One region of the Sphingomonas sp. GW822-FHT03G08 genome, then DNA from elsewhere that is predicted to be linked to it. Evidence: predicted binding sites of a transcription regulator. Region 1 holds the regulator's gene; each other region holds the start of a gene.
The links. The regulator LexA, encoded in region 1, represses DNA repair genes until DNA is damaged. The targets are predictions, from matches to a motif close to GTTCCNCNCTTGTTCT.

Region 1 (7,374 bases):
GCCATCCTGCTTGACCTCGACCGGAAAGAGACGACTAAGATCGATGTGTTCGGCAGGTCCCGGTCCGGGCGGCGACTTCACACCGAACACGCCCCGCGCCGTATATTGATGCACGATGCAGCGGTTGCCGCCATCGGCCGAAAGACACAATCGGTGCGCTCCCTTGCAGCCCGCGCTGGTCCGCTGATTGCACGTCGTCCAATCGACCTCACCGCCGTCATCACGATAATTCGCGAGCCACACCGGCAACCCATGATAGGTAGCGAAATCGTCGATCCGGCCATTTATCAAATAATCTGTGAACACGCTTGGACTGGTGTAGAGTACAATAATCGCGTCGGGAAAGGCCGCGCGAAATTCCTGGATCCAACCCGCAACTTTGGACGCGTAGAGGCGAGAATAGCGCAGGCGGGTCGTGGTCTCGCGATTGATCTCATCACCACGCACTGGGAGCGGCGCATAGGAACCAAGCCCATGCGCCGCACGCCACCTCATCGCCGACTTGCCAGAGGTATCGAGCTTGTCCTCGACATCAAGGAAGACCACGCGTCCGGAGATTCCCCCAAAAGAGCCCTGAAGCGCGCCATTCGTGGCCGAGCGATAAAGGACTATCATGTCGCGCGCTTCCGCCCGCCCCGTCTCCGCCATTGCGGCATAATCGGCGTTGCTCGGATCGGCCGCTTCAAAACGTTCCCGGTTAAATCGATAGGCGCTGTCCATTCCTAAGTAGAAATAGGGCCACACCGGGATACCTACACGTGCAAGGCCAGCGGCATGGCTGGCAAAAACGTGCGCTTGGTTCGGGGCATATTTGAGGATCGCGAATTGCGTTCCGCAGCGCTTCAACTCATCATAGTCCGCGTGGGCCTGATAGCGATAGAGATCCACGCCGTGGCTGACTTCTTGTGGCCCGGAAGAACTTGCGAGATCGAGAAATCCGTCGACGACGACTCCCCCGTCATTGCCCCACGGATCAGGAAGATCAAACTTGCCTGGTGCCATAGCGCGCGGATGCGAACAGGGCGCCGCCACCGCAATGCCGTAGCTGAACAAGAATGTCAGGCCAAGGATCAGGGCCTGCTGAATGCTGCGCATGCGCGAACCTCCCTAGCGATAGAGTTGGAGATGGGATCGCAGATCTGCCTCGCTGCCGAAGAAGCGATTGACGTCGAGCACGGCATCGTTGCGATAAAGCGCGAAGCCACCGTACGAAGAATATTGCTGGAAGATGCAGCGATCGGGCCGCGAATCCGGGCGACAAAGCCGATCCAGGTCTTTGCGCTCCATCGGATCATCAGGTGATGGCGCTCCCGCGCTGGCCAGATGGTAGCTGATCCAGACTGGCAGATCAGCGAGGCCACATATGTTCTGGGCGAGGTCGTAGTCTCGCCAGAAATCAGCCGATACGAACAGGATAACGGCACTGGTTTTTGTTTTGGGCCGTGCGTGCACCCTGGCAATGAATTCGCATGCCATGCGTCCGATCACAGCGCCATATGCGCGTCGATCTTCCGCAGTCGCGCCAGGCAGAGGATCATAGCTGAGATCCAGCGCGATCGGCAGGAATGCCGGCACATCCGTTTCAGTCAACCGATCCGGCAGGGTTTGGAGGCGCAGCACCTGATCAAGATGATCAAGGAAGATATCTGCCTGCATCTGCGCAATTGCAGCCGCGTCGTTCATAATCGCCCGCATGAGACCATCCTTCGCATCCGCGGTGGCGGATGCCCAAGATTTCGCCCTTGCCGGAAGGAAACTCATGTTGTGATAGGGGCCGGTCAACAGCCCAGCATCGCGGGCTGCCGCCCAATGCAGGCGAAACAGCTGGCTTTCATTTGCTTCCTGCGTGCCAGCCGACAAGCGCACATAGGCGAAGCGCGCACCACAAACGCGCGCAGCGTTGAAGTTGGTCTCGTCCTGATACTTGGAAACATCAATGCCAGGCACCGATGGTCGTCCCCCGGGCAGATCGACGAAACCTTGGAGCCTCGGCCCGCTATTGCCCGGCATGCCAGATCGCGTGATACGTGCCGGAACCGCTTGCACGTTGATCGGCGCTACAGATCGCCGACAATCAAGCTCGGTGTCTTCATGCGTCGGAACCTGCTGTGACGCTACGGCCAACAGAGCGCTAGAAAGTAGTGCGAACATGGCCAAGCCCCCAGAGAGCCAAATGCACGCATACCAGAGAAAAATATCGGTATTGATACCGATGAAACTCCAATCAACTCTGCCTGCTCCAATTCCATCCCTCAAGTAAAACCCTTGGCAAAATTGAACCATTTCGGTTTCTTGTCATGCGGCCACGGCATATCTCCTATCACCTGAACCACTTCAACAACCCACCATCGCTAGAATATCGCCTCTCCATATCTTTACGACCTAAGAAGCGCTCCCCACTTGGCTGACAATGTCAGGAGCACAACGAAATCAACTTCTCGGGATGATGACCGCGTAACTCCCGCACCACCTACTGGCGCACCCCCGCCCGCTTGCCCTAGGCAGGCGCCATGCCCGCCGCTCTCCTCCCCGTCGCCGAAGCCCAGCAGCGCCTGTTCGCGCGCGCCGCCCCGCTCGCCGAGGAGGCGGTGCCGATCGCCCTGGCCGCCGGACGCTGGGCCGCCCGCGATGTCCTTGCCCGCCGCACCCAGCCCGCCTCTGCCCTCTCGGCGATGGACGGCTATGCGATCCGCTTCGCCGATCTGCCCGGCCCCTGGCAGGTGATCGGCGAGAGCGCTGCCGGGCGCGGCTTTGCCGGCGCGGTCGCCCCGGGCCAGGCCGTGCGCATCTTCACCGGCGCCCCGCTGCCGCCCGGCGCCGATACCATCCTCGTCCAGGAGGAAGCCGCGCGGGAGGGCGATCATCTCGCACTGGCCGGCGAAGGCCCGCTGCGCCTTGGCGGCAATGTCCGTGCGCGCGGGCTCGATTTCAGCGAGGGCGATGTATTGCTCCGCGCCGGATCCCGGATCACCTCCGCCGCCCTCGCGCTTGCCGCCCTGGCCGGCCACGCGACCCTGCCCGTCCGCCGCAAGGTCCGGGTTGCGCTGCTCTCCACCGGCGACGAGCTGGTTCCGCCAGGCGCGCCGCTCGGGCCCGACCAGATCCCCGAGACCAACCGGCTGCTGCTCACCGCGATGCTGGCCGATCTTCCGGTCGAGCTGATCGACCTCGGCATCCTGCCCGATCGCCTGGGCGTGCTCGAGGCCGCGTTCCGCGCGCTCGACTGCGATCTGCTCGTCACCACCGGCGGGGCCTCGGTCGGCGATCATGACCTGGTTCGCCCGGCGCTGCTCGCGGCGGGAGCGGAGATCGATTTCTGGAAGATCGCGCTGCGCCCGGGCAAGCCGATGATGGCCGGGCGGCTCGGCGAGGCGATGCTGCTCGGCCTGCCCGGCAATCCCGTGTCGGTGTTCGCCACCGCGACTTTGTTCGTGCGGCCGCTGGTCGCGCATCTGGCGGGGGCCGCCGATCCCTTGCCGCGCAGCCGGTCGGTGCCGCTCGGCGAACCGCTGCCCGCCACGGGCGCGCGCGCTGACTATCTCCGTGCCGAGCTGGTGGGGGGCCGCGCCTTTGCCGCGACGATCCAGGACAGCTCGATGCTGCGCACGCTGGCACGGGCGACGTGCCTGATCGTGCGTCCGGCCGGGGCGCCGGAGGCGAAAACGGGCGACTCGGCGGAAATCCTCGACATCGCTTGACAAGCGCGCGGAACATTGCATAAACGTTCGCAGTCTGTTCCACGCCAGGAGAAACCGGATGCTCACGCGCAAGCAGCACGAGCTCATCTGCTTCATTGCCGATCGGCTTGCCGAGACCGGCGTCTCGCCTTCGTTCGAGGAAATGAAGGAAGCGCTCGATCTCAAGTCGAAGTCGGGGGTGCATCGGTTGATCTCTGCGCTGGAGGAGCGCGAGTTCATTCGCCGCCTGCCGAACCGCGCCCGCGCGCTCGAAGTACTCCGCATGCCCGAGCGCGGCGATGCGAAGCCGGCCGCTGCGGCCAGGTCCGCCGCCCCCGCGGTGGCCGTTTCGAATCTCTCCCCCTCCGCGCCCCTGCCATCTCCCGCGAACGATGTGATCGAGATTCCGCTCCACGGCCGCATCGCCGCGGGTACGCCGATCGAGGCGCTGGAAGGCTCGTCGATGCTCCCGGTTCCCGCGGCCTTGCTGGGCGCGGGCGAGCATTATGCGCTTGAGGTGGCCGGCGATTCGATGGTCGAGGCCGGTATTCTCGACGGCGACTATGCGCTGATCCGCCGTACCGAGACGGCACGCGACGGCGAGATCGTCGTGGCGCTGATCGACGATGCCGAGGCGACCTTGAAGTATTTCCGCAAGGAAGGCGCGATGATCCGGCTCGATCCAGCCAATCGCGACTATAACGCCCAGCGCTACCGTCCCGATCAGGTCCGCGTGCAGGGCCGGCTGGCCGGCCTGCTGCGCAAGTACTGAGGCTCAGGCCAGGAACTCGTTCCAGGCGACCTTGCCGTCGCCATTGCGGTCGAGTTCCTGGAACGGCGCCACATCGGGCTGCCGGCCGAGGAATCGGAACAGGTTCCACGCGGCGGCATATTCGGCGGGCGAAAGCGTGCCGTCATGATCGGCATCGAGCAGGTCGAAGCCGGCGCGGAACATCCTGAGCCGGTGCGCCGCGAATTCGGCGAAGCTGACCCTGCCGTCCCGATTGGCATCGGCCTTGGCCAGGGTGAAGTCGGACGCGGAAATGGCAAAGGGCCGCAACCCCCGAATATCGGGCATCGAGGCCCGGCGCAGCGGCAGCGCCATCACCCGATGCTCCCCGCACCAGATTCGCGGCTCGGCGCGCTTCGGACCGAATTCGTCGGGGGTGAGCACTCCGTCATGATTGCGATCGAACGCGGCATAGCTCGGCCGGAAATCCGGTGCGGCAGTCACCGCGACAGGCATGGCCAGCCCGATCGCCCCGATCATCCCTACGGCGGCCAAAGGGCGACACCAGCGGCGCAACCGGCTTGGCGCAGGCGCGTCGCCGGCGAGATGCGCATCGACATAGCCGCGCACCACATCGCTCGCCGTCCGCCCTTCGGCCCGGCATTGCTCCATGAAGGCGCGCTTCACCGCATGGGGCAGCCGCACTTCGATCGTGTCGCTTTTCTTCGGGTTCCGGATCATGCTGCGAGGAGAGCCCGAAGCCCCTGTCAGCGCCAGCGATTTCGTGTCCGGACAGGTGCAAGTCCCTGCTCCGGCACATAGACCGGCTGCACTTTCGGCGGGTCGCGCCAGGGATGCCGCCCTCCGCCACGCACCATCGCCACCCGACCGCTGGCAAAGGCGATCGCCAGCCCGCCGGTCCTGTCCAGCTGCGGCCGATCGAGCTTTAGCCAGCGCGGCGCGCAGCCCGCCGGCAGGCGCCGGTCGCTGATCACCACATCGACCTTGCGACATAGCGTAGTGAATTCGGCCCAGGGCAAGGCATAGCCGCTCCGCGTCGCCGCAACCCGCCACACCCGCCCCCCGGCACGATGCTCGATCAGGCACAAATCGAGGCTGCAAGCAGCCCCCGGCTGGTCGGACAAGGCAACCGGTTCGACATCGCTGCCGCCGGTTTCCGCGAGCATGTCGCGGGTATAGTCACCCGCCCGATCGCGCAGCAGCGCCATGCTGCCATCGGCCATGCGGATCGCGAGGTGCCGTCCGTCGCCGGTCACGATCAGATCCGGCGCCGGCGTGGCGAGCATCCAGCCCAACCCCATGACAAGCGGCACCGCCCCCGCCCAGCGCACGTCCGTCCGCCAAAGCGCCAGCCACAGCCCGCCCGCGACCATCAGCGCAAAGGCGCCGCCCGGCATGGTGGGGAACGCCGCGACCGCGCCCGGCGCGGCAGCCGTGGTCCGTGCTATCCAGAGCAGCAGCTGCAGCGCCTGATCGGTAAGCCACCAGGCCGGCCAGCCCAGCCCCACCACATCGAGCAGCAGCGCCAGCGCTTCCAGGGGCATGATCACAAAGGTGGTGAGCGGGATCGCGACGATATTGGCGAGCGCGCCGTAAATCCCGGCCTGGTGGAAATGAAACAGCCCGATCGGCATCAGCGCGAGCTCCACCGCCACGCCGGTCAGCAGCAGCGAACCGATACCGCGCAGCAACGCCGCCCCCCGCCCCTCCTCGCGCTTGCCGAACCAGCGGTGCATGAATGGACTCTCGTGCAATGCGACGATCGCCGTCACCGCCGCAAAGCTCAGCTGAAAGCTCGCGCCCGCGAGCGCCTCGGGCCAGAGCAGCAGCACGATCACCGCACCCGCCGCAACCAGCCGCAGCGTGATCGCCTCACGCCCCAGGCTCAGCGCCAGCAGCACCAGCAGGGCGGCGACGCAGGAGCGGATCGTCGGCACTTCCGCGCCGGTGAGCAGCGTATAGCCGATCGCCGCCAGCGCGCCCGCCCCCGCCGCAACCAGGGGCAGCCGCCAACGCAGCGCCAGGGTCGGGCTCAGGGCGAGCAGCTTGAGCACCAGCAGCATTGCCGCCGCGGTCACCGCGGTCACGTGCAGCCCACTCACCGAAAGCAGGTGCGCGAGGCCGGAGCGCTGCATTGCCTCCACATCCTCTTCCGCGATCGCGCCCTGATCACCGGTCGCGAGCGCGCTGGCGATACCGCCCGCGCTGCCCTCGACTCGCGACTGGATATGCGCCGAAAGCGACGCCCGCAGATCGGCGCCCGCCGCCCGCGCCGGCGTCACAACCTCGACGGGATCGAAGCCCTTTCCGGTAGCGCCAAGTCCAGCGAACCACGCCGTACGCGCAAAATCATAGCCCCCCGGTACCGAGGCCTCGGCTGGAGGCATCAGCCGGGCACGCAGCTTCACCACCGCATCCGGCGCCAGGCCGGCAGGCACGTCCCGCGTCTCGAGGTTCACCCGCACCCGCGGCGGCAGGTCTGTGCGGCCCGGCAGCAACGTCACCCGCACCACCTCGCGTGCGGGCATCCGCTCCACCCGCACCACGCGTCCGGTAATCTCCACCACCGCGGGACGCGCCAGCACCGGCGCCGCCACCCGCTCGGCCCGCCACCAGATCAGCGTGCAGCCGACTGCCATCGCAAGTCCGCCGAGCAGCAATGCGCGCCCCAAACGACCGGGCAGTGCCAATCCCAGCACCGCCACGGCGCAGGAAGCCAGCAGGAAACCGATCCAGCGCGACGTGTCCGGCAGCAGGAACCAGGCGGTGATCCCGCCGCCCAGCGCCACCGGCAGCCAGAGCGGCAATTGCGCGCGCTCGGCTTCCAGCCAATGCTCGATTGCAGCTCCAATCTGGCGAAACACTGCCCCTCCCCCCATTTGAAGGGAGGTGAACCCCGTGCTAGGGGCGCCCTCGGTGGCTGAATGGGCCATCGGAAACACAGTT
Region 2 (7,374 bases), 370 kb from region 1:
GCGCTGGCCAAGGAGCTGACCAAGCGATCGTCGGGGATATTGGGGCCGATGGAGATGGCGGGGACGCGCCATGTCTATCCGCTGGTCACCACCTGGGCGAAGCATTTCGGGGCGCGGCGGGCGGCACTGATCGGCGATGCGGCGGTGGGGATGCACCCGGTGACCGCGCATGGCTTCAACCTGGGGCTGAGCGGGCAGGATCTGCTGGCGGCGGAGATCCGCGAGGCGCTGCGCCACGGGCGGGACATTGCGGGGGAGCAGGTGATCCGGTCGTACGAGGAGGGGCACCGCGCGGCGGCGCGGCCGCTGTGGCTCGGCACCAATTTGCTGGTGACGCTCTATACCGATGAGCGCCCGCTCGCCCGGGTGATGCGGCATACCGGGCTGCGGCTGGGGGCACGGCTGCCGATCTTCCGGACGGGGGTTCGGAACATGCTGATGGCGCGGTAGGGCAGGGCTTTAGAAATTCCCCTCCCTGCAAGGGAGGGGTTAGGGGTGAGTTAGAAAAGGTCGGGCTCGATGCCCGGCCTTTTCTGTTTCCGCAGGCCGTCTCGCCGGGCGCCCCCGGAAGACCGGGGGCGCAACCCACCCCCAACCCCTCCCTTGCAGGGAGGGGAGGAAAAAGGGTGAAATTCTCCAAGCACCGCCCTTGTCAAAAACAGTTAAAGATATATCTTGTGCGCATCAAGAGTCGTACAGGAGTTATTATGCGACATCATCATTGCGGCCATCGCGGCATGCATTTCGGCCGCCGCGGCGGCTTTGGCGGGGCGGACTTCGCCATGGCGTTCGGCTTTGGCGGGCGCGGCGGGTTCGGGCATGGCGAGCGCGGCGGACGCCGCCGCATGTTCGACGGCACCGAGCTTCGCCTCATCCTGCTCAAGCTGATCGAGGAGCAGCCGCGCCACGGCTATGACCTGATCCGGGAGATCGAGGAGCGCACCGGCGGCGCCTATGCCCCGAGCCCGGGCGTGGTCTATCCGACCCTGACCATGCTCGACGACATGGGCCTGATCGAAGAGAGCAAGAGCGAAGGCGCCAAGAAGCAGTTCGCGATCACCGATGCGGGCGCAGCACATCTCGCCGAGCGGGCGGAGGAAGTGGAGGCGCTGTTCGAGCGGCTCACCCAGCTGGCCGGCATGCGGGCGCGCGCCGATGGCGGGCCGATCCGCCGGGCGATGGGCAATCTGCGCACCGTGCTGCAGGAGCGCCTTGCGGGCGAAAGCGTCGATCCCGACATGCTGCACAACGTCGCCGAGATCCTCGACGAGGCGGCGCGGAAGATCGAACGGCTCTGAGCCATGCCTCGGCTCGGACTATTGCGGCGGCGGCTCGGGATCGTGCCGCCGCCCATGGAGAACGGACACATGACCCTCACCACCTTCTCGGCCGAGACGCTGACCCCGACCGAGCATGCCAGCCGCTACCTGCAGCAGCTGTGCAAGCACTGGCAGCACAATCTCCAGGTCGAGTTCACGCCGGAGAACGGCACGGTGATCTTCCCGAAGGACGCGCGCGGCGCCGATCATCCGGGCGACGCGGTGGTGACCTTCAACGTCGCCGAGACCGGGCTCGACATCCGCATCGACGCAAGCTCGCCCGAGCAGCTCGACGGGCTGAAGGGCGCGGTGGAGCGGCACCTCGATCGCTTCGCGTTTCGCGAGGATGGGCTGAAGTATAGCTGGAAGTGAATGCTTCTTTCCCTCTCCCGCAGGCGGGAGAGGGATTGGGGAGTTATCCCCGCCGCTCGATCGTCTCAAGATACGCGTCCAGAACCTTCTGGTTGATCGCGTCCCAGACATAGGCGCTGGCGATTTCGTGGCCGGCCTTGCCGGCGGCCAGGCGCGCTTCGTGGTCCTCGCAATAATGCTGGATCGCATCGGCATAGCGGCCGACCGCGCCCGCGCCGGGCTGGACCAGCACGCCGCTGACATTCTCCTCGACCATGCCCACGGGGCCCACCGCGTGCGCGGCGACTACCGGCACGCCGGCGGCCATCGCCTCCAGCGTGACGTTGCCGAAACTCTCGGTGAGCGAGGGGTTGAAGAACACGTCCATCGAGGCGACCGCGCGGCCGAGATCGTCGCCCGCCTGGAAGCCGGCGAACACCGCATCGGGCACGCGCTCGGCGAACCAGTCCTGCGCCGGGCCCTTGCCGATCACCAGCACCCGGTGCTTCACGCCGCGGCGCTGCAGTTCGGCGACCACCTCCGCGAAGATGTCGAGGCCCTTTTCGAGCACCAGCCGGCCGAGGAACGCGACGGCGACTTCGTCGTCCTGGATGCCGAGGCCGCGGCGCCATTCCAGGCTGCGGCGGCCGGGATTGAACCGGTCATGGTTCACGCCGCGTGACCAGATGCGCATCGGCTTGGTGACGCCCCAACTTTGCAGCAGCTCGACCATGCCGCGCCCGGGCGGGAGCAGCATGTCGACCCGGTTGTAGAGCCGCGTCAGCATCCGGACCAGCAGCGGGGTGACGAAGCCGATCCTGTAATAGCCCGGATAGGTCTCGAAGCGGGTATGGACCGAGGCGACGGCGGCGACGTTGTTCTCGCGCGCCCAGGTCACTGCGCGGTGGCACAGGATCTCGGGCGCCGAGATGTGGACGATATTGGGCGCGAAGGCCTCCAGATCGGGCAGCACTTCCTTGATGCCCTTGGCGAACCTGTATTCGTCGCGACCGCCCGGAACGGGGAGCGAAGGCACGCTGACCAGGTCGCCGGTGGGCGGGAACGCAGGGGTCTCGGTGGTCGGCGAATAGACGCGGACCTTGACACCCTTGTCGAGCAGATAGCCGACGAGCAGGTTCAACGCCTGGTTCGCGCCGTCGCGGACATAATTATAGTTGCCGCTGAACAATGCGACGCGGAGCTCGGTGGGCTTCATGGCGGGCGCATACAATCCGCGCGCTCGGGGAGCAAGATTGCGGCGGTGTGGCGAATTGTCCCGGCTCGGGCGCGGATGCGCGGGGTTTACAGTTGTTCCCTGATTGTTCTACGCATGCGCCATGGCGAAACTCAAGAAGCGTTATGTCTGCCAGGCCTGCGGCTCGGTCTCCTCGCAATGGGCGGGGCAGTGTGCCGATTGCGGAGAGTGGAACCAACTCGTCGAGGATTCCGGCGCGAACGTGACGCCGTTCCAGGCGAAGCATAACCTTCAGTCCGGTGGGCGGGCGATCATGCTCACCGGGCTCAACACCGATATCGCGCTGCCCGAGCGGACCTCGACCGGGATCGCCGAGTTCGATCGCGCGCTGGGTGGCGGCTTCGTCGAGGGCTCGGCGACGCTGATCGGCGGCGATCCCGGCATCGGCAAGTCGACGCTCCTTCTGCAGGCGGCAGCCAGCATCGCCTCGCGGGGCCTCAAGGTCGCCTACGTCTCCGGCGAGGAAGCGGCGGACCAGGTGCGGCTGCGCGCGCGGCGACTGGGGCTGGGCAAGGCGCCGGTGATGCTCGCCGCGGCGACATCGGTGCGCGACATCCTGACGACGATGGGCGAGGGCGAGCCGCCCGCGCTGCTCATCATCGACTCCATCCAGACCATGCATTCGGACCTGATCGAAGGTGCGCCGGGCACGGTGAGCCAGGTGCGTGCCTCGTCCGGCGAGCTGATCCGCTTCGCCAAGGAGCGGGGAACGGCGGTGGTGCTGGTCGGCCATGTCACCAAGGACGGCAGCATCGCCGGGCCGCGCGTTCTCGAGCATATGGTCGATACCGTGCTGGCGTTCGAGGGCGAGCGCAGCCACCAGTATCGCATCCTCCGCGCCGTCAAGAACCGCTTCGGCGGCACCGACGAGATCGGCGTGTTCGCGATGCAGTCCGAGGGGCTGGAGGAAGTGACCAATCCTTCCGCGCTGTTCCTTACGCAGCGTGACGAGAGCGTGACTGGCACGGTGGTGTTCCCGGCGCTGGAGGGCACCCGGCCGGTGTTGATCGAAGTGCAGGCGCTGACCGTGCGGCTGGCGAGCGGCGCGACGCCGCGGCGCGCGGTGGTCGGCTGGGATTCGGCGCGGCTGTCGATGATCCTTGCGGTGCTGGAAGCGCGCTGCGGGCTGAGCTTCTCGACCTGCGAAGTCTATCTCAACATTGCCGGCGGCTACCGGGTGCAGGATCCCGCGGCGGACCTGGCGGTGGCGGCGGCCCTGGTCTCGGCGCTCAGCGAGCGGCCGATCCCGGCGGATGCCGTGGTGTTCGGCGAGATCGCGCTATCGGGCGAAGTGCGTCCGGTGGCGCATGGCGCGCTGCGCTGCCGGGAAGCTTCGAAGCTGGGCTTCGAGCGGGCGATGGCGCCGATGGCGCAGGTGAACGACAAGGGCGGGCTGTCGCTCGCGGGGTTCAAGTCGCTCGCGCAGTTCGTGGATCATCTGCTGGGGCGATAGGAGCAGGCGGGATACATGGTTGCCCTGGTTGCTTCCCGGCGAAGGGCAATGATCTCCATTCACCGCCATGGGCTTGTAATTGCTTCCATTGTCATGGAATAACATATCGAAGGAGAGGCGGTCGGAGCAACCGATGCTGCGGGAATTGGCGGCCGATTGGACGCGGCCGGGGATGCTGGTGCCGACCTTGTGCGCATTGGCGCTGATGGCGGGCATCCTGGTGGCCGGCCGGGAGCCCGCGCGGACGCCGCCGCCCCCACTCGCCTTTGCCGGGCTGCCGGTGAGCGGAAACGCGGAAGGTGCGCGAAGGGCGGGCTTCACCCGCTGCGTGCGCATCGATGCGTTCCGCCTGCGCTGCCGGCGCGAACCGGTGATGCTGTTCGGCGAGGGCCCCTATGAAGCGGCGGTCGACCTGATCGGGAGCAAGGGGCAGGGCGGCTTCGCCTATCTCACCCTGTGGAAGAACGGGCATCAGGAAGCCGTGTACAAGCTGGTCGAGGCGTTGCAGCGGCAGGGCTGGCGGCATTGCGAGACCGGCAATGGGCGCTGGGGCGACCAGGATATCTATACCCATCCAGGTGCGCCGGTGCGCGTGTCGATGGACCTGAGCTATTACGGCAAGCGCCGGGTGCGGTTCCTGCCGCTGTCCAGCCCGGAACGAAGCTGCACGCCCTGGCATTGAGGGCTTTGCTTTCCGTCCCTTAGGCAGCAGAGTGAAGAGATGAAGCGAAGCACTGCCATTTCCATTGCCTCGGGCGTCGCGGTTGCGGCGATCGGCGGCATCTTCCTCTATTCGCGCGCCACGCGCCCGCCGGTGATCAACAAGAAGGTGCCGGAGCCGGCAAAGCCGGTCGATCTGACACGCTATCTCGGCAAATGGTACGAGCTCGCCCGGCACGAGAACCGCTTCGAGAAGGGGCTCGACGCGGTGACGGCGGAATATGCGCTGCTCGACGACGGCAAGGTCAGCGTGACCAACAGCGGCACGCACAACTGGCCGGACGGCGACCGCAGCGTTTCGGAAGGCAAGGCGATCGTCGCGGACGAGGAGACCGGGGCGAAGCTCAAGGTCTCGTTCTTCGGGCCGCTCTACACCGGCGACTACTGGGTGCTCGATCATGACGACGACTACACCTGGTCGATCGTCGGGGAACCGAGCGGGCGGTATTTGTGGGTGCTGTGCCGTGACGCAGTGCCCTCGGCGGCGCTGGCGCAGACGGTGATGAAGCGGGTCGAGGCGCTGGGCTATGACCGCTGGGCGCTCAGGATCACGCGGCAGGGGTGAGGGCACCGGCAGGTTGCCTCATTTCTTCATCGTCATCCCCGCGAAGGCGGGGATCTATTCTGGCTGGCTGTAGTGAGTCTCATTGTCACTAGCGCCAATGGATCCCCGCCTTCGCGGGGATGACGGTCGTGGTTCAATCGCTGGCGCCAACCTTAGCGCCTTCCGCTCCCTCACTGCTTGAGGCATAGGAGCGCCCGGGAGGGACGTGTTCCAATGACTTTGACCGGGCTCGACATCATCGTGCTGCTCGCCATCGGCGGTGCCGCCGTGCTGGGTTTCCTGCGCGGGTTCGTCACCGAGGTGCTGGCGCTGGTCGCCTGGCTGCTGATCGTGCTGGCGCTCAAGCTGTTCCACACGCCGCTCGCCGCCGCGCTGGCGGGCGTGGTGGGGACCGACCAGGGTGGCGCGGTGCTCGCCTTCGTGCTCCTGACCGGCGTGACCTATTTCGGCGGGCGGCTGCTCGCCCGGGCGATCGGATCGCGGACGCGGGAAAGCTTCCTTGGCCCGATCGACCGCGCGCTCGGCCTCGGCTTCGGCGCCTTGAAGGGGCTTATCCTGGTGAGCATCGGTTTCCTGCTGATCGTGCTGCTGTTCGACACGGTGAGCGGCGGCCCGGCCAACCGACCGCAATGGATCACGAAGTCGACCACCTATCCGCTGCTCAACGCGACCAGCGCGAGCATCGCCGATTTCGTCGACCGCCGCCGCAAGGGCGAGCCGGTGTTCGGCGACGACGAAGGCAATGGCAGCATCGCCAATCGCGCCGAGACAAATTCTACCCGATAGGGGGTCGCGCATCGCGGCCCGGTCCCCTAAGTCGGGAGCGGAATGAACGCGCCGCTCTACAACACCGAAATCCTGCGCCTGGCGGCTTCCGTGCCGTTCGAGACGCGGCTGGAACGGGCGATGGCCTCTTCCGAGAAGCGATCCCCGGTTTGCGGGAGCCGCATCACCGTTGACGTGAACCTCGACGAGGCGGGCCGGGTGGCCGCGCTCGGCATGGTGGTGCGTGCCTGCGCGCTCGGCCAGGCATCGGCGGCGCTGATGGAGGCGCATGCGGTGGGTCGATCGCTGGACGAGCTGGATGCGGCCCGTGACGACCTCACCGCCTGGCTCGCCGGCGAACGGGCGACCCCGCCCGACTGGCCCGGGCTCGACCTGTTCACGCCCGCGCTCGAGCATCGCGGCCGCCATGCCGCGATCCGGCTCGCCTTCGAGGCGGTAGCCGAAGCCACGCGGAAGGCGCAGGGCTGATGGATCACGCCGAGACCTCGCTGCTGGGCGAATATGTTCCGCTGCTCGGCTTTGCGCTGCTGTTCGTGCTGGTGTTCCGCCGGCTCGGGCTGGGTGCGACTTTGGGCTATCTCGTTGCCGGCGCGATCGTCGGCCCGCAGGTGCTGGGGCTGGTCGGCGATGCCGAGGGCAAGCTGGGCATCGCGGAGCTCGGTATCGCGTTCCTGCTGTTCCTGGTCGGTCTGGAGCTGAGCCCGGGGCGGCTGTGGCGGATGCGGCGCGATATTTTCGGGCTCGGCCTGCTTCAGGTGACGATCTGCGGATTGATTGTAGCCGCCATGGTGTGGTTCGCGACCGGCAGCTCGATCGGCGCCGCATTGGCGCTCGGCCTGCCGCTGGCGCTGTCCTCGACCGCGCAGGTGCTGCCGCTGCTGCAATCGGCGGGGCGACTGCGCACGCCGCTGGGCGAGCGCGCCTT
Region 3 (7,374 bases), 650 kb from region 1:
TGCTCCAGCTGCCCGACGTGATCTCGGAAGTCTCCAACCTCCTCAAGCGCCTGCTCGGCGAGACGGTCCGCCTCGAGGTCAAGCACGGCCGCAACCTCGGCCCGGTCCGCGCCGATCCCGGCCAGCTCGAGCAGGTCGTGGTCAACCTCGCGGTCAATGCCCGCGACGCGATGCTCTCGAAGAGCCCCAATGGCGGCGGCACGCTCACCATCGAGACGATGGCGGTGCCCGCATCCGAAGTCCGCCAGATGGACGACGATGTCCTGCCCGTCGGCGACTATACCGCCGTGCGCGTCTCCGACACCGGCACCGGCATCCCGCCCGAGATCCTCGCCAAGATCTGGGAGCCCTTCTTCACCACCAAGGAAGTCGGCAAGGGCACCGGCCTCGGCCTCTCCACCGTCTACGGCATCATCAAGCAGTCGGGCGGCTTCATCTTCGCCGACAATGGCCGCCACGGCGGCGCCGAGTTCACCATCTACCTCCCGGTCCATGCCGCGACCGAGGCGCCGGTGACCGCGCTGGTGCCGGGCATCAAGGAAAAGCCCGCCGACACCTGGGGCACCGGCACGATCCTGGTCGTCGAGGACGAGGACATGGTCCGCGCCATCGCCGAGCGCGCGCTCACCCGCCAGGGCTATACCGTGGTCACCGCCGACAATGGCGAGGCCGCGCTCGAGCTGATCGAGACGATCGACCGGCCGGACCTGCTGATCTCCGACGTGGTCATGCCGGTGATGGACGGGCCGAGCATGGCGCGCCGCATCCGCGCCAAATATCCGGACCTGCCGATCCTGTTCATGTCGGGCTATGCCGAAGAACAGCTCCGCAAGTCGATTGATCTGGAGCAAGTTGCATTCCTGCCGAAACCCTTTTCGGTCCAGCAACTTGCCGAAGCCGCCCGCGATGTGCTTGGCCCGAAATAAGCTCTTGGCGGCCCGGAACTTTTTTGCGATTGAACGCGCATATGTCGGGGCCCCAGAAAGTATTGATCGTCGAAGACGAGCCGCTCATCGCGATGATGCTCGAGGATTTCCTCGACGCGCTTGATCGCGTCGTCGCGGGTACGGCGGACAGCGTCGCCTCCGGGCTGGCGCTGGTCGAGGCCGGCGGAATCGACGCCGCGATCATGGACGTCAACCTGCGCGGCGGCGAGACCAGCTGGCCGATCGCCGACGCGCTCGCCGCGCGCGGCATCCCCTTCGTGCTCGCCACCGGCGGGGCAGGGGACATGATCCGCGAGGACTATCGCAACCGTCCGGTGCTCTCCAAGCCGTTCACCATGGACAGCGTCGAGAAGGTCCTCGACAGCCTCGTCGCGGCGGACTGAGCTTCCTCCCCTGATCCCCGGCGAAGGCCGGGGCCCAGTCTCGGCGCAGCAGGTGAGCCGGGTAAACCTCGCGAACGACATCGCAACTGGACCCCGGCCTTCGCCGGGGAACCGCAGAGATTGCCGGCATTCGGTAAATCCGCTCCCGGATACGGGCATGCGTCTCTTTCCCATACCCTCGCCTGAGATCCCGGCGTCCCCCGCGATGACGACATGGGGGAAGCGCCGCTCTCATCCGGCTCCCCGGCGAACGCCGGGGCCCAGGGTTTCCCTGCCGGATCGCTTGTAACCCACGCCCCCGGCTTCCGCCGGCGAACCATCGAACCAACCACCGTCGCCGAGAATGCCGATACGCACGGGGCATGCCGCAAACCGGGCGGTAGCCTCATGAAAGCAGACTGTCGGCTAACGCCCCAGTTGCGGACGTTGCGTCAGGTGGTAGAATTGTCCTCGTGACCCCATTGTTCAAGCGCCGAAAACCAAAAGTCAGCATGCCGGAAGCGATGTCGCTGGCGGAAATCTATCTTTCCCGACAGGATCTGAAAGGCTGGCGCTTCGAAGTTGCGGAGGCGCAGCGCCACCCTGTTGACCCGGCAAACTGGACAGTAATCGTTGATCGCTTTTCGCCAGAAGGTGGACTGGTTGACGGACCACAGATTTTGATCGTCAACGGCGAAACAGGCGAAGTTCGGACCTTCGAAGAATTTTATTAGTGGTAAGCCGAGCGGCAGCTAACCACCCGTTCTCAGCCGCCCAACGGTGCTTGGGCCGATCCAAAAGCGATCGGGCTGCTCACGCCCCACTTGCGGAAGTTCAATTGATCCAGATTTCTGTCCCGATTGGAACGTCATTTTTGGTCAGTCCCAGACCGAGCAGGATCGGAATAAAGCGGGGGTGAGGCGGAGACGCCATTTCGATCCCACGCACTACCGTTGACGCCTCAGTCCCGTCCGGGAGCTTAAGTGTCAGCGGGTCTCCAGTTTTAACATGCCAGTCGCCCTCGCGGGGAATGCCCGGCACCACGACTACAGAGCCTCGGCCGGAAATCTGGAACACATCTTCCACAACTGATAGTAGCTTCCCCATCCGATGAAACTGCCGACAATTCCCCGGCAACGCAACGTCCGCTTCCCACCCAATGTCTGCCGTTAAGCCCTTGCGCTGAAAGCAGCCGTCCATGCGTTCACGGCCCTAATCCACCACCCGCACAACATCCCCAACCCGGATCACCCCCGGCCGCGCCGGTCCCGCATATATCCCGTAACAAGCCCCGAAATCCCGGGCGACCGTGCGCAGCACCCGCGGTTCCTTGGCGCCCGTCTCGGGATCGATCGTCACGATCACGCAGCGCTGGATCGGATCGGCGCACTGCACCGCCGCGCCGTCCTCGTCATTGCCGAACGCCAGCCGCTTGCCCTGCCATGCGCTGGCGGGCATTTCGCTCTCCAGGATCACGTTGATCCGGAACCGGTCCATGGCCAGCGCGCTGCCATGGGCGGCTTCGAGCGCGGCATGGCCGGCGCTGGTCTGGATCGATACCGGCATCGAATCATAGATGCCGCGCGCCACCTGGATCAGCGCGGCGGGCTCGCCGGCGGCGGCTTCGAGATGCGCCTTGAGCAGCGGGTCGTGGAGCGAAAGGCTCGCGCCATCCGGTGTCTCCACCGTCACCGCGCTGGTCTTGGGCCGTGCCGGCTCCTCGAACTGCGCCCGGTGCAGCACCATCGCCGGCACTTCGCGCGCGGTCAGCCAGGGGAAGCGCGTGCCGTTGGCGGCGCGGACGAAGGCATATTGCCGGTCGCCCTCGATCCCCTGCCAGTCGAGCTCGGCCGTGGTCAGCCGCTCGCCGGCCATCGACTTGACCGGATAGCGGTTGAGCGCGCTGACATGGCCGACGATGCGGGTCATTGCGCCGGGCTAACGACTGTCCGCTTCCATCGCAATCGCCTCGCCGAACAGCCGCTCCAGCTCGCGCGTGGCGGCCTTGCCCCAGAAATCGTCCGGCATCTCCTCGCACAGATTGACTAGGCCGCTTTCAAGGCTGCTGGCGCCCTCGCTGGCAGCCACCACCACGCGGCTTTCCTCCAGCGCCATCCGGGCAAAGGGCGCGGGCTCGATCACGCTGGGCGCCGCCGCGAACAGGCCCAGCCAGTGGTCCTGATAGGAAACCGTCTGCCATTGCTGGAGGAAGAACCACAGGCCGAAGCGCAGCGCCTCGGGCGTCGCAAAGCGCGTGCGCCGCGCGATGATCGGAAACAGCTTTTCCGAGGCGATCTGGTCATGTTCCTGATCGAGCGCGGCGATCCATTCGCGCAGATACAGGAAGGCATTTTCGTCCAGCTCGGCCAGTGCCAGCGCGGCTTCGGCAAGCGCGCCGGGGGCAGTGTCGGAACTGCCCGAGGAGAGCCAGGACGAGCCCGCCGTCCTGCCATAGCTGGCCAGCAAGGCCCGCAAGGGCGGCAGCAGCGCCGCCTGCTCGTCGGCGGGCAGGTCGCGCACCGCCTGGAACAGCGCCTTCTCGGCGATCGATTTGCCACTCGTCTTGAACCGGAAGGCAAGCACCCCGGCGAAGGCCAGCGCCTCCGGCCCCTGCGTCTCGATCCGCTGGCGCATTTCGTCCAGCGCGGCCGCGATGGCACCGCCGCTCAGGTCGGCCAGCGCCACCTGCTGGCTCGATCGGCCGCGCAAGATGGGCTTGGCTGTCTCGCGCGCAACGTCGGCTGACAGCGATGGCAGCTTGTCCCGCTCGCGCCAGTTGGTGACCGGCTCGAGCGGTCCGATCTCGCCGTCGATCGTCACATGGCGCTGCAGGTCGGCGAAGAACACCGTGAACCCCTTGCTGTCCGCGTCCCATGCCAGGCCATTCAGATGGTGCAGCAGGTGCAGCAACAGCTTGTCTTCTATCGGCTCCTCGCTGCCTTCGCGCAGCGGAAGCAGGGGCTCGCCGCTGCTGGCCAGCGCATCCAGCACTTCGCCAAAACTGGGCAGTCCCCTGAACTCGGCGAGCGACATGTAGCGGATGACGATGGTGAGCTTCGCTCCCTCGGGATCGAGCGGGACCAGGTCCAGCGCGATCCCGAAGCGCTGCTCGCCATCGCTCAGGTCCGGGTGGCGCGCCTTGTCCGCGGGGGCGCTGCGCAGGAAACGCGCAAGCAGGCCGGTGCGCCCGCTGGCGCGGGGCAGGGTGTCGAGATGGTTGCGCAGCGCCCAGCACCCGTCGGGGCTCAGCCAGCGCAGGCGCGTTTCGGGCTGGCTCCCATGCGGCGGGTGCGGGAGATGGGTCATTCGCACTTCGCCGGTCGCGGGATCGAGGATCGCTATCCGGTCCTCGTGCAGGCCCTGTTCCACGCACGCGATGGTACCGTCTTCGCGGGCCTCGAACTCGCTGATCCGGAAGCCGTCGATACGATGTTGCTGATCGATCTCCCCGTCGATCGCTCGCTCGTAAAGGGTGTCGAAGCGCCAGTCCTTGTCATGCTGGGCGAAGAAGAACGCGCGGCGCGCCGGCGAATAACACCAGCGATTCGAGGAAAGCCGCTTTCTGCGAATCTCGAAGACGCGCCGCCGTTCCACCAGGTCGAACAGGGCGACCGGATCCACTTCGGGCGCGGCGCGGCAGCCGATCACGAGCAGGTAGCGCGCATCCAACCGGATGATTTCGCGTGCCTCGACATCCTCGAATGCCAGGAAATGCCAGGGGTCGGCGCCGGGCTCGCCCGCTTCGACAAGCGTGAGCGATTTCCTGCCGAACAGCGTTCCGGTCGCCACGCGCATTGCATTCCCCCTGTATTCGGGGCCCAGCCTATTGAAGCGAAGGGGGCAGGGAAAGCCCGGCGCGGCCTCGTTGCCGGCCAGGTGGAACGATTATGGAACAAAAATTTCGTTCCGCTCTTGTTCTTGCGGAACAAAGGCGATACACGGCGTTCCAACACAGGTTGATGCAGCGTGCTAAACCTTCTAGCGACGGGGACTTCCAATGGCAGCTTCGCTCAAGGTGATTGACGGCAACATGGCGATTTCTTCGGACAAGCAGAAGGCGCTCGACGCCGCAATGGCGCAGATCGACCGCGCCTTCGGCAAGGGCTCGGCAATGAAGCTCGGCTCCAAGGAGGCGATGCAGGTCGAGGCGATCTCGACCGGCTCGCTCGGGCTCGACATCGCGCTCGGCGTCGGCGGCCTACCGCGCGGCCGCGTGATCGAAGTCTATGGGCCGGAAAGCTCGGGCAAGACCACGCTGGCGCTCCATGTGATCGCCGAGGCGCAGAAGACCGGCGGCGTCGCCGCGTTCGTCGACGCGGAGCACGCGCTCGATCCGGTCTATGCCAAGAAGCTCGGCGTGAACATCGATGAGCTGATCGTCTCGCAGCCGGATACCGGCGAGCAGGCGCTCGAGATCGTCGACACGCTTGTCCGGTCGAACGCGATCGACGTGCTGGTGGTCGATTCGGTCGCCGCGCTGGTGCCGCGCGCCGAGATCGAGGGCGAGATGGGCGACAGCCATGTCGGCCTCCAGGCCCGCCTGATGTCGCAGTCGCTGCGCAAGCTCACCGGCTCGATCAGCCGCTCGCGCTGCATGGTGATCTTCATCAACCAGCTGCGCATGAAGATCGGCGTGATGTACGGCAATCCGGAGACGACGACCGGCGGCAATGCGCTCAAGTTCTACGCCTCGGTCCGCCTCGACATCCGCCGCACCGGCCAGATCAAGGACCGCGAGGACATCATCGGCAACACCACCCGTGTGAAGGTGGTGAAGAACAAGGTGGCGCCGCCGTTCAAGCAGGTCGAGTTCGACATCATGTATGGCGAGGGCATCTCGAAGATCGGCGAGATCCTCGATCTCGGCGTCAAGGCCGGGCTGGTCGAGAAGTCGGGCGCCTGGTTCTCGTACGACAGCGTCCGGATCGGCCAGGGCCGCGAGAATTCGAAGAACTTCCTGCGCGACAATCCCGAGCTGCGCGAGCGTCTCGAAAAGGCGATCCGCGCGCGCACCGAGAAGGTTGCCGAGGGACTTATGGCGGGTCCCGACGCCGAGGACGGCGACGACGATCTATAATGGAATATCAGGCCGCGCCCGCGTGCGACGCGTGTGGCAGCGGTCACGGGCTCAGCCCCATCGGAAGACCCGGCGCGTTGCCCCGCGCCGGGTCTTTCCCGTTTCCGGGGAGGGCGGTTCGAATCCCTCGCCTGTCGCGCCGAGCGGCGAATTTTGAGAACTGTGCACCGGCGCCGGGCGCGCTAAGGTGCGGGCATGAAGGCCGTTCTCGATCCCGATTGCGTGCTGGCCCATGGCCTTGCCGCGATTCGCAGCCAGTATCAGGTTCCGCCTGCCTTTCCGCAGCCGGTACTCGAAGCCGCCGAAATCGCCGCCAGGCGGATACCAGGCGAGCATGTCGACCGAACCGATATTCCCTTCGTCACCCTGGATCCCGCCAGCGCCACCGACCTCGACCAGGCACTGGCGATCGAGACCAGCGGCAATGACCTGCTGCTGCGCTACGCCATCGCCGACGTGGCCTGGTTCGTCACGGACGGTGATCCGGTCGACGCCGAGGCCTGGCGCCGGGGCACGACGCTCTACTTGCCCGACGGCAAGGCCAGCCTCTATCCGCCGGTGCTGAGCGAAGGCGCGGCCAGCCTCCTCCCCGATGGCCCCCGTCCCGCCGTGATCTTCACCGTCCGCGTCGCTCCCGATGGTGCGGTGAAGCTCGAGGAAGCAGAGCGCGCGCTGGTCCGCAGCCGCGCCAAGCTCGCCTATGAAACAGTGGCTGACAGCGAGCTACCACCCCAGTTCGCCGAACTGGCACGCCGTATCGCGCTGGCCGAAGCCGCACGCGGTGCGTCGCGGGTCGATCCGCCGGAGCAGGAAGTCGCCCGCCGCTCTAATGGCGGCTATGCGCTGGCCTTCCGCGCGCGGCATCCGTCCGAGGACCAGAATGCTGCCTTGTCCCTCGCGGCGAACCTCGCGATCGCGGAGGTGCTGCAGGCCCATCACACGGGCCTGTTCCGGGTAATGGCCGAGCCCGATGCCGCGGCGGTCGCCA
Region 4 (7,374 bases), 530 kb from region 1:
CGCCAAAGTACACAAAGTACAGGCCAAGAAGCGGTTCTAGCGCCGCTCGATCACCCCAATTCGAGGCTGGCGTCGCGTGCCGCGCAATATGATTGCGTGCGCGTGATCCTATTTTCGCCAACCGCGTCAAAGAGCAGCCGGCCCGAAGGCTGGCTGCGCGAGCCCAGCAGGCTAAATCCTACATTGCAAGCCGGCGCTTCTGCACGAGCAGCAGCCCGACCAGGCTCAGCATCCCGGCCCCGGCGAGATAATAGCCGACCAGCTCCAGCCCGCCCTGCTGGACCAGCCAGGCCGCGATCAGCGGGGTGAGGCCACCGCCGAGGATGCCGCCCAGGTTGAAGGTCACGGACACGCCGGTATAGCGCACGCGCGCCGGGAACAGGCTCGGCAGCCAGGCGCCGAGCGGGCCATAGACGAACCCCATCACGAACAGCGCGAAGGCAAGCCAGATCGCGACGCTGGGCAGCGAGTCCGGCCCGAGCATGAGGGTCATCGTCAGACCCACCGGCACGGTGAACAGGCAGCCGAGCATCAGCACGCTGTTGGCGGTGCGCTTGTCCGCGCTGATCCCGGCGACGGCGATGCCGGCCGCCATGAACAGGATGGCGATCAGCTCGATCCCCAGGAACGTCTCGCGGTCATAGCCGAGCGTCTTGGTGCCGTAGCCGATGATGAACACGGTCGAGATGTAGAACAGCGCGAAGCAGGCGATCGTGCCGACGGTGCCGGCGAAAGTGGCGAGTGCGCTGGTGCGGAACAGCTCGCCGATCGGCACGGCGGGGGGTGCTTCCTTCTCGGTCGCCGCGACATATTCGGGCGTCTCGGTGATCTTGAGGCGTACCCACAGTCCGAGGAACACCAGCACCGCGCTCGCCAGGAACGGCAGGCGCCAGCCCCATTCGCGGAAGGTCGCCTCGTCCATCAACGCGCCCAGCACCAGGAAGAAGCCATTGGCGAAGATGAAGCCCACCGGCGCGCCCATCGGCGGGAAGCTGCCATAGCGGTTGGCCCAGCCCGGCGGCGCATTCTCCACCGCGAGCAGGCTCGCCCCGCCCCATTCACCACCGAGACCCAGCCCCTGGCCGAAGCGCAGCAGGCACAGCAGGATCGGCGCGGTGACGCCGACCAGCGCATAGCCGGGCAGGAAGCCGATCAGCACGGTCGAGATACCCATTAGCATCAGCGAGGCGACCAGCGTCGACTTGCGGCCCAGCCGGTCGCCGAAATGGCCGAACAGCACTCCGCCCAGCGGCCGCGCAAAGAATGCGACGGAGAAGCTGGCATAGCTGGCGAACTGCGCGATCCAGGGCTCGCTGGCGGGAAAGAACAGGTCGGGGAACACCAGCGCCGCCGCGGTCGCATAGATGTAGAAATCGTAGAATTCGACCGAGGTGCCCACCAGGCTGGCGAACAGGATGCGGCGGTGCGATGCGGCGGCCTTGGTCATGCCCTCTCCCCTTTGATCCTCTCCTTGGATCGATTGACCGCAAAGGGGAAGCCCGTTCATCGGCCGGACAGTTTCGCCCGCGTACCGGAAAATCCTCAGCGACCGGAAGTCAGGGAGACGGGCGATGCGCGAATCGGCAGGCAGGCGGCTGGCTTATGCCACGCTGTTCGCAATCCTGGCCGGGCTGCTCGTCGCCTTCTGGAACCCGATCGAGCATTTCAAGGCGGACCTGCGCGCCGACGGGCAGGGATTCAAGTTCAGCATCGAGCTGGCGAGCCATCTGCTCGAACTGGGCGCGAAGCGGCTCTAGCGCCTCTCCACTCAGGGCATCTCACACGCTACTCGGTTCCCCGGCGAAAGCCGGGGGCCAGCTGCAATGTCGCTTGAGAGGTTTGACCTCCCTATCGAAATACGCCGAAACCGGGCCCCGGCCTTCGCCGGGGAACGGCGAGGTTGAATATCGGCGAGCCCTACCCTCTTCGCCGCGATAGCGGATCGGTCTAGGCTCCCGAAAAATCGGGAGGACAGCATGCGCATCACCGGCCTGGCGGCATTCGCCCCGCTCCTCCTCGCCTCCGCTGCCCCTGCGCCGCATTACGCCGTCGTCCCTGGCTGGCCGAGCCTGCCCGAGGGGCGCGTGCTCGGTCCCTGTTCGGGCGTCGCGGTGAACAGCAAGGGCGAAGTGCTGGTCCTCCACCGGGGCAATCGCGGTACCGATGCCAAGGGGCTGGTGTCGGTGAAGGAGCCGGTGGTCGAAGTGTTCGACGCGGTGACCGGCAAGCTCAAGCGCGAATGGGGCGCCGGGCTGTTCGTGGTGCCGCATGGGATCAGCATAGGCCCCGGCGATCATGTCTGGATCACCGATACGGGCACCAGCCAGGTCTTCGAGTTCGCACCGGACGGCACATTGCTCCGTACGCTTGGCGAGCGGGGTGTGCCGGGTGCCGATGCGACGCATTTCGATCGTCCCACCGATGTCGCGCCGATGGCGGACGGGAGCTTCTATGTCGCGGACGGCTATGGCAATTCGCGCGTCGCGCGGTTCGCTGCTGATGGGAAGCTGCTCTTCCAATGGGGCTCGCGCGGTACCGGGACGGGCCAGTTCAATATCCCGCATGCGCTGGCGGTGGATGGATCGGGCCGTGTCTATGTCGCCGACCGGGTGAACGACCGCGTCCAGGTCTTCGACGGCATGGGGCACTTCCTCACCGAATGGAAGTCACCCGTGATCGGCCGCCCCTTCGGCCTGGCGCTGCTTCCCGGCAACCGGATCGCGATCCTCGACGGGGGATCGAACCCGGACAAGGTGCCCGATCACGACGGCGTGACGATCGCGGCGCTCGATGGCCGTCAGGTCGAGCATTTCGGGCGGATGGGCAACCAGGACGGCCAGTTCTGGATCGCCCATGACATCGCCGCGGACCGGGCCGGCAATATCTATGTCGTCGATATCGCCGGCCAGCGCGTGCAGAAGTTCGCGCGGCGCTGAGGCTTAGAGCCCCAGCACCTTCACGCCGTTGAGCATCGCCCAGTAGAGGCAGCCCGAAAGCGCCATCGCCGCCGGCAGGGTGAGCAGCCAGGCGAGCGCCAGGTTGCGCACCGTGCGGCCCTGCAGGCCCGCGCCGCTCGCCACCGATGCGCCGGCGACGCCCGAGGACAGGATGTGCGTGGTCGATACCGGCAGGCCGAAGCGATCGGCCGCCAGGATCGTGCCGGCTGCGACCAGCTCGGCCGAGGCGCCCATCGCATAGGTCATGTGCTGCTTGCCGATCTTCTCGCCGACGGTGACGACGATCCGCTTCCAGCCGATCATCGTGCCGAGGCCAAGCGCGAGCGCGACGACGATCTTCACCCAGAGAGGGATGAAGCGCGTGCCGGCTTCCAGCTTCTTCTGATAGTCGCCCAGCGCCTTGAGCTCCTCCGCCTTGTAGCCCTCGGGCTTCTTGGTCGCGAGCTTGGTGGTGTCGAGCACCAGATACATGTCGTTGCGGACATTGCCGGTGGCTTCCGCCGGAACCTTGCTCAGCGCGCCATAGCCCTGGACGCGGCCGGTGAGATCCCTGGACAGGCTCTCGAGCGCAGCGAACACCTCGGGGGTCTCGGCCTTGCGCTGCTGGAGCGCGCTGGTGAGCACGGTGCGGGCCTGGGCCGGCGCCAGGTCGGGCAGGCCGTTGCTGCGCGCGTCGAACACGGCCTCGGCGATGTTGGCGGTCTGCACATAGGCGGGCGTGGCGCTCGCCGACTGGGTGCGGTTGAGCGCATAGGCGGTGGGGGCGCAGCCGATCAGGATCAGCATGATCAGGCCCATGCCCTTCTGGCCGTCGTTCGAGCCATGGCTGAACGAGACCGCGGTGCAGGTGAAGATCAACGCGCTGCGGATGCCGATCGGCGGCGCGGTGTTCGGCATCGGTGAGGTGTAGAGCTTCTGGTTGCGCAGGAAGACCCGCATCACCAGCAGCAGCGCGATCGCGGCGAAGAAGCCGATCAGTGGCGCCATCCACAGGCCGGTGAGGATCTTGGTCGCCTGGCTCCAGTCGACGCCGGCGGTGCCGCCGCGCGAGCCCGCGTTGATGAGCTGGTTGGCGAAGCCGACGCCGAGCACCGAGCCGATCAGCGTGTGCGACGACGAGTTGGGCAGGCCGATATACCAGGTGCCCAGGTTCCACAGCACCGCCGCGAGCAGCAGTGCGAAGATCATCGCGAAGCCGCCCGAGGATCCCACGTTGAGGATCAGTTCGACCGGCAGCAGCGTGATGATCGAATAGGCGACGGCGCCCGACGACAGCATCACGCCGAGGAAGTTCCAGAAGCCCGACCAGACGACGGCGAAATGGGCGGGCATCGAATTGGTGTAGATCACCGTCGCGACGGCGTTGGCGGTATCGTGGAAGCCGTTCACGAACTCGAAGCCGAGCGCGATCAGCAGCGCCAGGCCGAGAAAGAGGAACACGCCGGTGGCCAGCTCCTCCCCTACCCCCTTGGTGTCGGTCAAAACGCTCCAGCCGGCAAAGGCCAGCCCGCCCACCATGATCGCCGCGAACAGCAATTTGGCGAGGGGATGCGTCTTGTAGTCGAATCGGGGGCCGGGCTGCGGTTGGTCAACCGGTGCGGCTTGGTCCAGAGCGAGTGATGCCATGATATGCGCGCCTCTGGCCGGAGGGTGTGACAGCCTTATGACAAACGCATGACAGGCCCATGGATCGGCCAGTTTGCGTCATTCCGGCACGCGATTACGGGTCCTGTTCGGGCCAGGGCGGATTAGCACCGAATGGGCCCCAACTCACTTTGCCAAAACCCGCGGGGCGTCGGACAACCGGAGTGCCTGATGTTGGCAAGGAGACAAGAATGAAGGAACTTTCATTGCTCGCCGCCTGTGCAACGCTTGCCCTGATGGGCTCCGCGATGCTTCCCTCTTCGCAAGCCATGGCGCAGACCAATCCGAACTGCCTGCCTGAGCTGACTCCGGACGCACCGCCGCCGAACCCCGAGGACAATTGCGACGAGGTCGGCAATCCCGAGGAAGGCGGCACCGACAATCCGCCGCCTCCGCCGCCGATTCCGCCCAGTGCTTTCGCACGGGCCGACGCGATCGCGCTCCGCGAGATCTACGTCTAGATCCGCTCCTGGCGAGACGGTTGGGCGAATCGCGCAACCGTCTCCATCCGCCGCCATCAGCGCGGCGTGTCCATCGATTTCAGAAGCGCAGCTGCATATAGGCCTTGGGCCCCGGCTTGATCCCGCGATTGCCGCCCGGCGCGCTCATGAAGCCGCGTCCGCGCAGCCGCCGCAGCCAGGCGAAGCCCAGCTCGACCTTGTCCGACGCCTCGAAGCTCAGCCGCGCCCCGGCATAATGGCGGGCATCGCGTACCATGCCGCGATCCGCATCGAAGCGCGGGGCCTGCGCCACGGCGCTCAGCCCCAGCCAGGTGTGCCCCAGCACTTCCTTCTGCACGGAAAAGCCATAAGAGGCCTTGGTCTCGTCCGCCCGCCAGGCTTCGCTCGGCTCGCGCACGGTCGCGCTGGTCCGCAGCCACAGGCCGGAGACATGCTCCTCGTTCTTCACCCGGATTTCCGGCCGCAGCACCAGATAGGCGGTCTGCGCCGCCGCAATCGCCTGAGCACATGCCGGCGCACAGGCGAAAACCGCCCCCGCCGCCGCAATCAGACTCGCCCCCCGAATCATCATTATCCCAGCTCCCCAGCTGCGGGATTTGGCCGCCAACCGATGGTTGACGGCAATTAGGTATTATTGCGGGTTTGTTGCAGGCGCTAGTGCATTGTTGCGATTGTATTTCCGATGCCTGTGCATAACTGCTCCTGCGCGCGGAGCTTGCGGCCGCCCAAAGCGTTCCCTAGTTGTTCGCCATGACCCTGCCCGTAGAGACCGACAATAACGCCCCCTATCTGAGCGGCCTGAACCCGCCCCAGCGCGAGGCGGTGCTCACTTCCGAAGGGCCGGTGCTCGTCCTCGCCGGCGCCGGCACGGGCAAGACCGCGGCGCTCACCGCCCGCCTCGCCCATCTGCTCTGGACGCGGCGCGCCTTCCCGTCCGAGATCCTGGCGGTCACCTTCACCAACAAGGCGGCACGCGAGATGAAGGAGCGCGTCGGCCGCCTCATCGGCGCTGCGGTCGAGGGCATGCCCTGGCTCGGCACCTTCCATGCGATCGGCGCCAAGATGCTGCGCCGCCATGCCGAGCTGGTCGGGCTGCAGAGCAACTTCACCATCCTCGATACCGACGACCAGCTCCGCCTGATCAAGCAGCTGATCCTCGCCGCCGATCTCGACGAGAAGCGCTGGCCCGCCCGCCAGCTCGCCGGGCTGATCGATGAATGGAAGAACAAGGGCCTGACCCCCGCCGAGATCGGCGCCGGCGAGGCCGAGCGCTATGCCAATGGCCGCGGCGCCGCGCTCTACTTTCTCTACCAGGAACGGCTGAAGGCGCTCAACGCCTGCGACTTCGGCGACCTGCTGCTCCACATGCTGGTGATACTCAAGACCCATCGCGACGTGCTGGAGAGCTATCAGCAGCGCTTCCGCTACATCCTGGTCGACGAATATCAGGACACCAACGCCGTCCAGTATCTCTGGCTGCGACTGCTCGCCCAGGAGCGCAAGAACATCTGCTGCGTCGGCGACGACGACCAGTCGATCTATTCGTGGCGCGGCGCGCTGGTGGAGAACATCCTCAAGTTCGAGAAGGATTTCCCCGGCGCCAAGGTGATCAAGCTCGAGCAGAATTACCGCTCGACGCCGCACATCCTCGCGGCGGCCAGTGGCGTGATCGCCAACAACAGCGGCCGCCTCGGCAAGACGCTCTGGACCGACAAGGACGAGGGCGAGAAGGTCAAGGTGCTCGGCGTATGGGACGGGCCCGAGGAGGCCCGACGCGTCGGCGAGGAGATGGAAGGCCTCAATCGCGGCGGCAAGTCATTCGACGACATGGCGATCCTCGTCCGTGCCCAGCACCAGACCCGCGAGTTCGAAGACCGGTTCATCGCGATCGGCCTGCCCCACCGCATCCTGGGCGGCCAGCGCTTCTACGAGCGCATGGAGATCCGCGACGCCGTCGCCTATCTCCGCGTCATCGCCCAGCCGGCCGACGACCTCGCCTTCGAGCGCATCGTCAACACGCCCAAGCGCGGCCTAGGCGACAAGGCGCTGGCGAAGGTCCACCAATATGCCCGCGCGGCGCAGGTGCCGCTCACCGTGGCGGCCGCGCGCATCCTCGATACCGACGAGCTGACGCCCCAGGCCCGCCGCGCGCTCGGCAACCTGGTCGGCGACATGGCGCGCTGGCGCGCCATGGGCAACGACCTCCAGCATCCCGACCTTGCCCGCATCGTCCTCGACGAGAGCGGCTATACCGCGATGTGGCAGGCCGATCGCACCGCCGAGGCCGCCGGGCGCCTGGAGAACCTCAACGA

Region 2: a site for LexA is predicted at 2,981-2,996, ahead of radA (DNA repair protein RadA). Genes of this name have one in related genera too.
Region 3: a site for LexA is predicted at 5,213-5,228, ahead of recA (recombinase RecA). Genes of this name have one in related genera too.
Region 4: a site for LexA is predicted at 5,795-5,810, ahead of AC1RJ5_RS01775 (ATP-dependent helicase). Genes of this name have one in related genera too.

What each region holds. Positions count from the first base shown of each region.
Region 1 covers NZ_JBXAMZ010000001.1:950,830-958,203, forward strand. Annotated here, with positions in the region: gene AC1RJ5_RS04125 (hypothetical protein) at 1-1,095, opposite strand, end outside; gene AC1RJ5_RS04130 (glycoside hydrolase family 25 protein) at 1,108-2,151, opposite strand; gene AC1RJ5_RS04135 (molybdopterin molybdotransferase MoeA) at 2,511-3,698, shown strand; gene lexA (transcriptional repressor LexA) at 3,757-4,449, shown strand; gene AC1RJ5_RS04145 (EF-hand domain-containing protein) at 4,453-5,148, opposite strand; gene AC1RJ5_RS04150 (ComEC/Rec2 family competence protein) at 5,175-7,307, opposite strand.
Region 2 covers NZ_JBXAMZ010000001.1:1,322,370-1,329,743, reverse strand. Annotated here, with positions in the region: gene ubiM (5-demethoxyubiquinol-8 5-hydroxylase UbiM) at 1-450, shown strand, start outside; gene AC1RJ5_RS05960 (PadR family transcriptional regulator) at 708-1,298, shown strand; gene AC1RJ5_RS05955 (DUF2218 domain-containing protein) at 1,368-1,691, shown strand; gene AC1RJ5_RS05950 (glycosyltransferase family 4 protein) at 1,735-2,886, opposite strand; gene radA (DNA repair protein RadA) at 3,008-4,378, shown strand; gene AC1RJ5_RS05940 (hypothetical protein) at 4,512-5,060, shown strand; gene AC1RJ5_RS05935 (lipocalin family protein) at 5,100-5,663, shown strand; gene AC1RJ5_RS05930 (CvpA family protein) at 5,877-6,449, shown strand; gene AC1RJ5_RS05925 (iron-sulfur cluster assembly scaffold protein) at 6,492-6,917, shown strand; gene AC1RJ5_RS05920 (cation:proton antiporter domain-containing protein) at 6,917-7,374, shown strand, end outside.
Region 3 covers NZ_JBXAMZ010000001.1:304,589-311,962, forward strand. Annotated here, with positions in the region: gene AC1RJ5_RS01140 (hybrid sensor histidine kinase/response regulator) at 1-926, shown strand, start outside; gene AC1RJ5_RS01145 (response regulator) at 968-1,330, shown strand; gene AC1RJ5_RS01150 (hypothetical protein) at 1,783-2,043, shown strand; gene AC1RJ5_RS01155 (MOSC domain-containing protein) at 2,522-3,238, opposite strand; gene AC1RJ5_RS01160 (hypothetical protein) at 3,248-5,104, opposite strand; gene recA (recombinase RecA) at 5,307-6,386, shown strand; gene AC1RJ5_RS01170 (RNB domain-containing ribonuclease) at 6,582-7,374, shown strand, end outside.
Region 4 covers NZ_JBXAMZ010000001.1:424,646-432,019, forward strand. Annotated here, with positions in the region: gene AC1RJ5_RS01745 (MFS transporter) at 179-1,447, opposite strand; gene AC1RJ5_RS01750 (hypothetical protein) at 1,572-1,757, shown strand; gene AC1RJ5_RS01755 (peptidyl-alpha-hydroxyglycine alpha-amidating lyase family protein) at 1,977-2,936, shown strand; gene AC1RJ5_RS01760 (inorganic phosphate transporter) at 2,940-4,583, opposite strand; gene AC1RJ5_RS01765 (hypothetical protein) at 4,793-5,062, shown strand; gene AC1RJ5_RS01770 (hypothetical protein) at 5,142-5,633, opposite strand; gene AC1RJ5_RS01775 (ATP-dependent helicase) at 5,813-7,374, shown strand, end outside.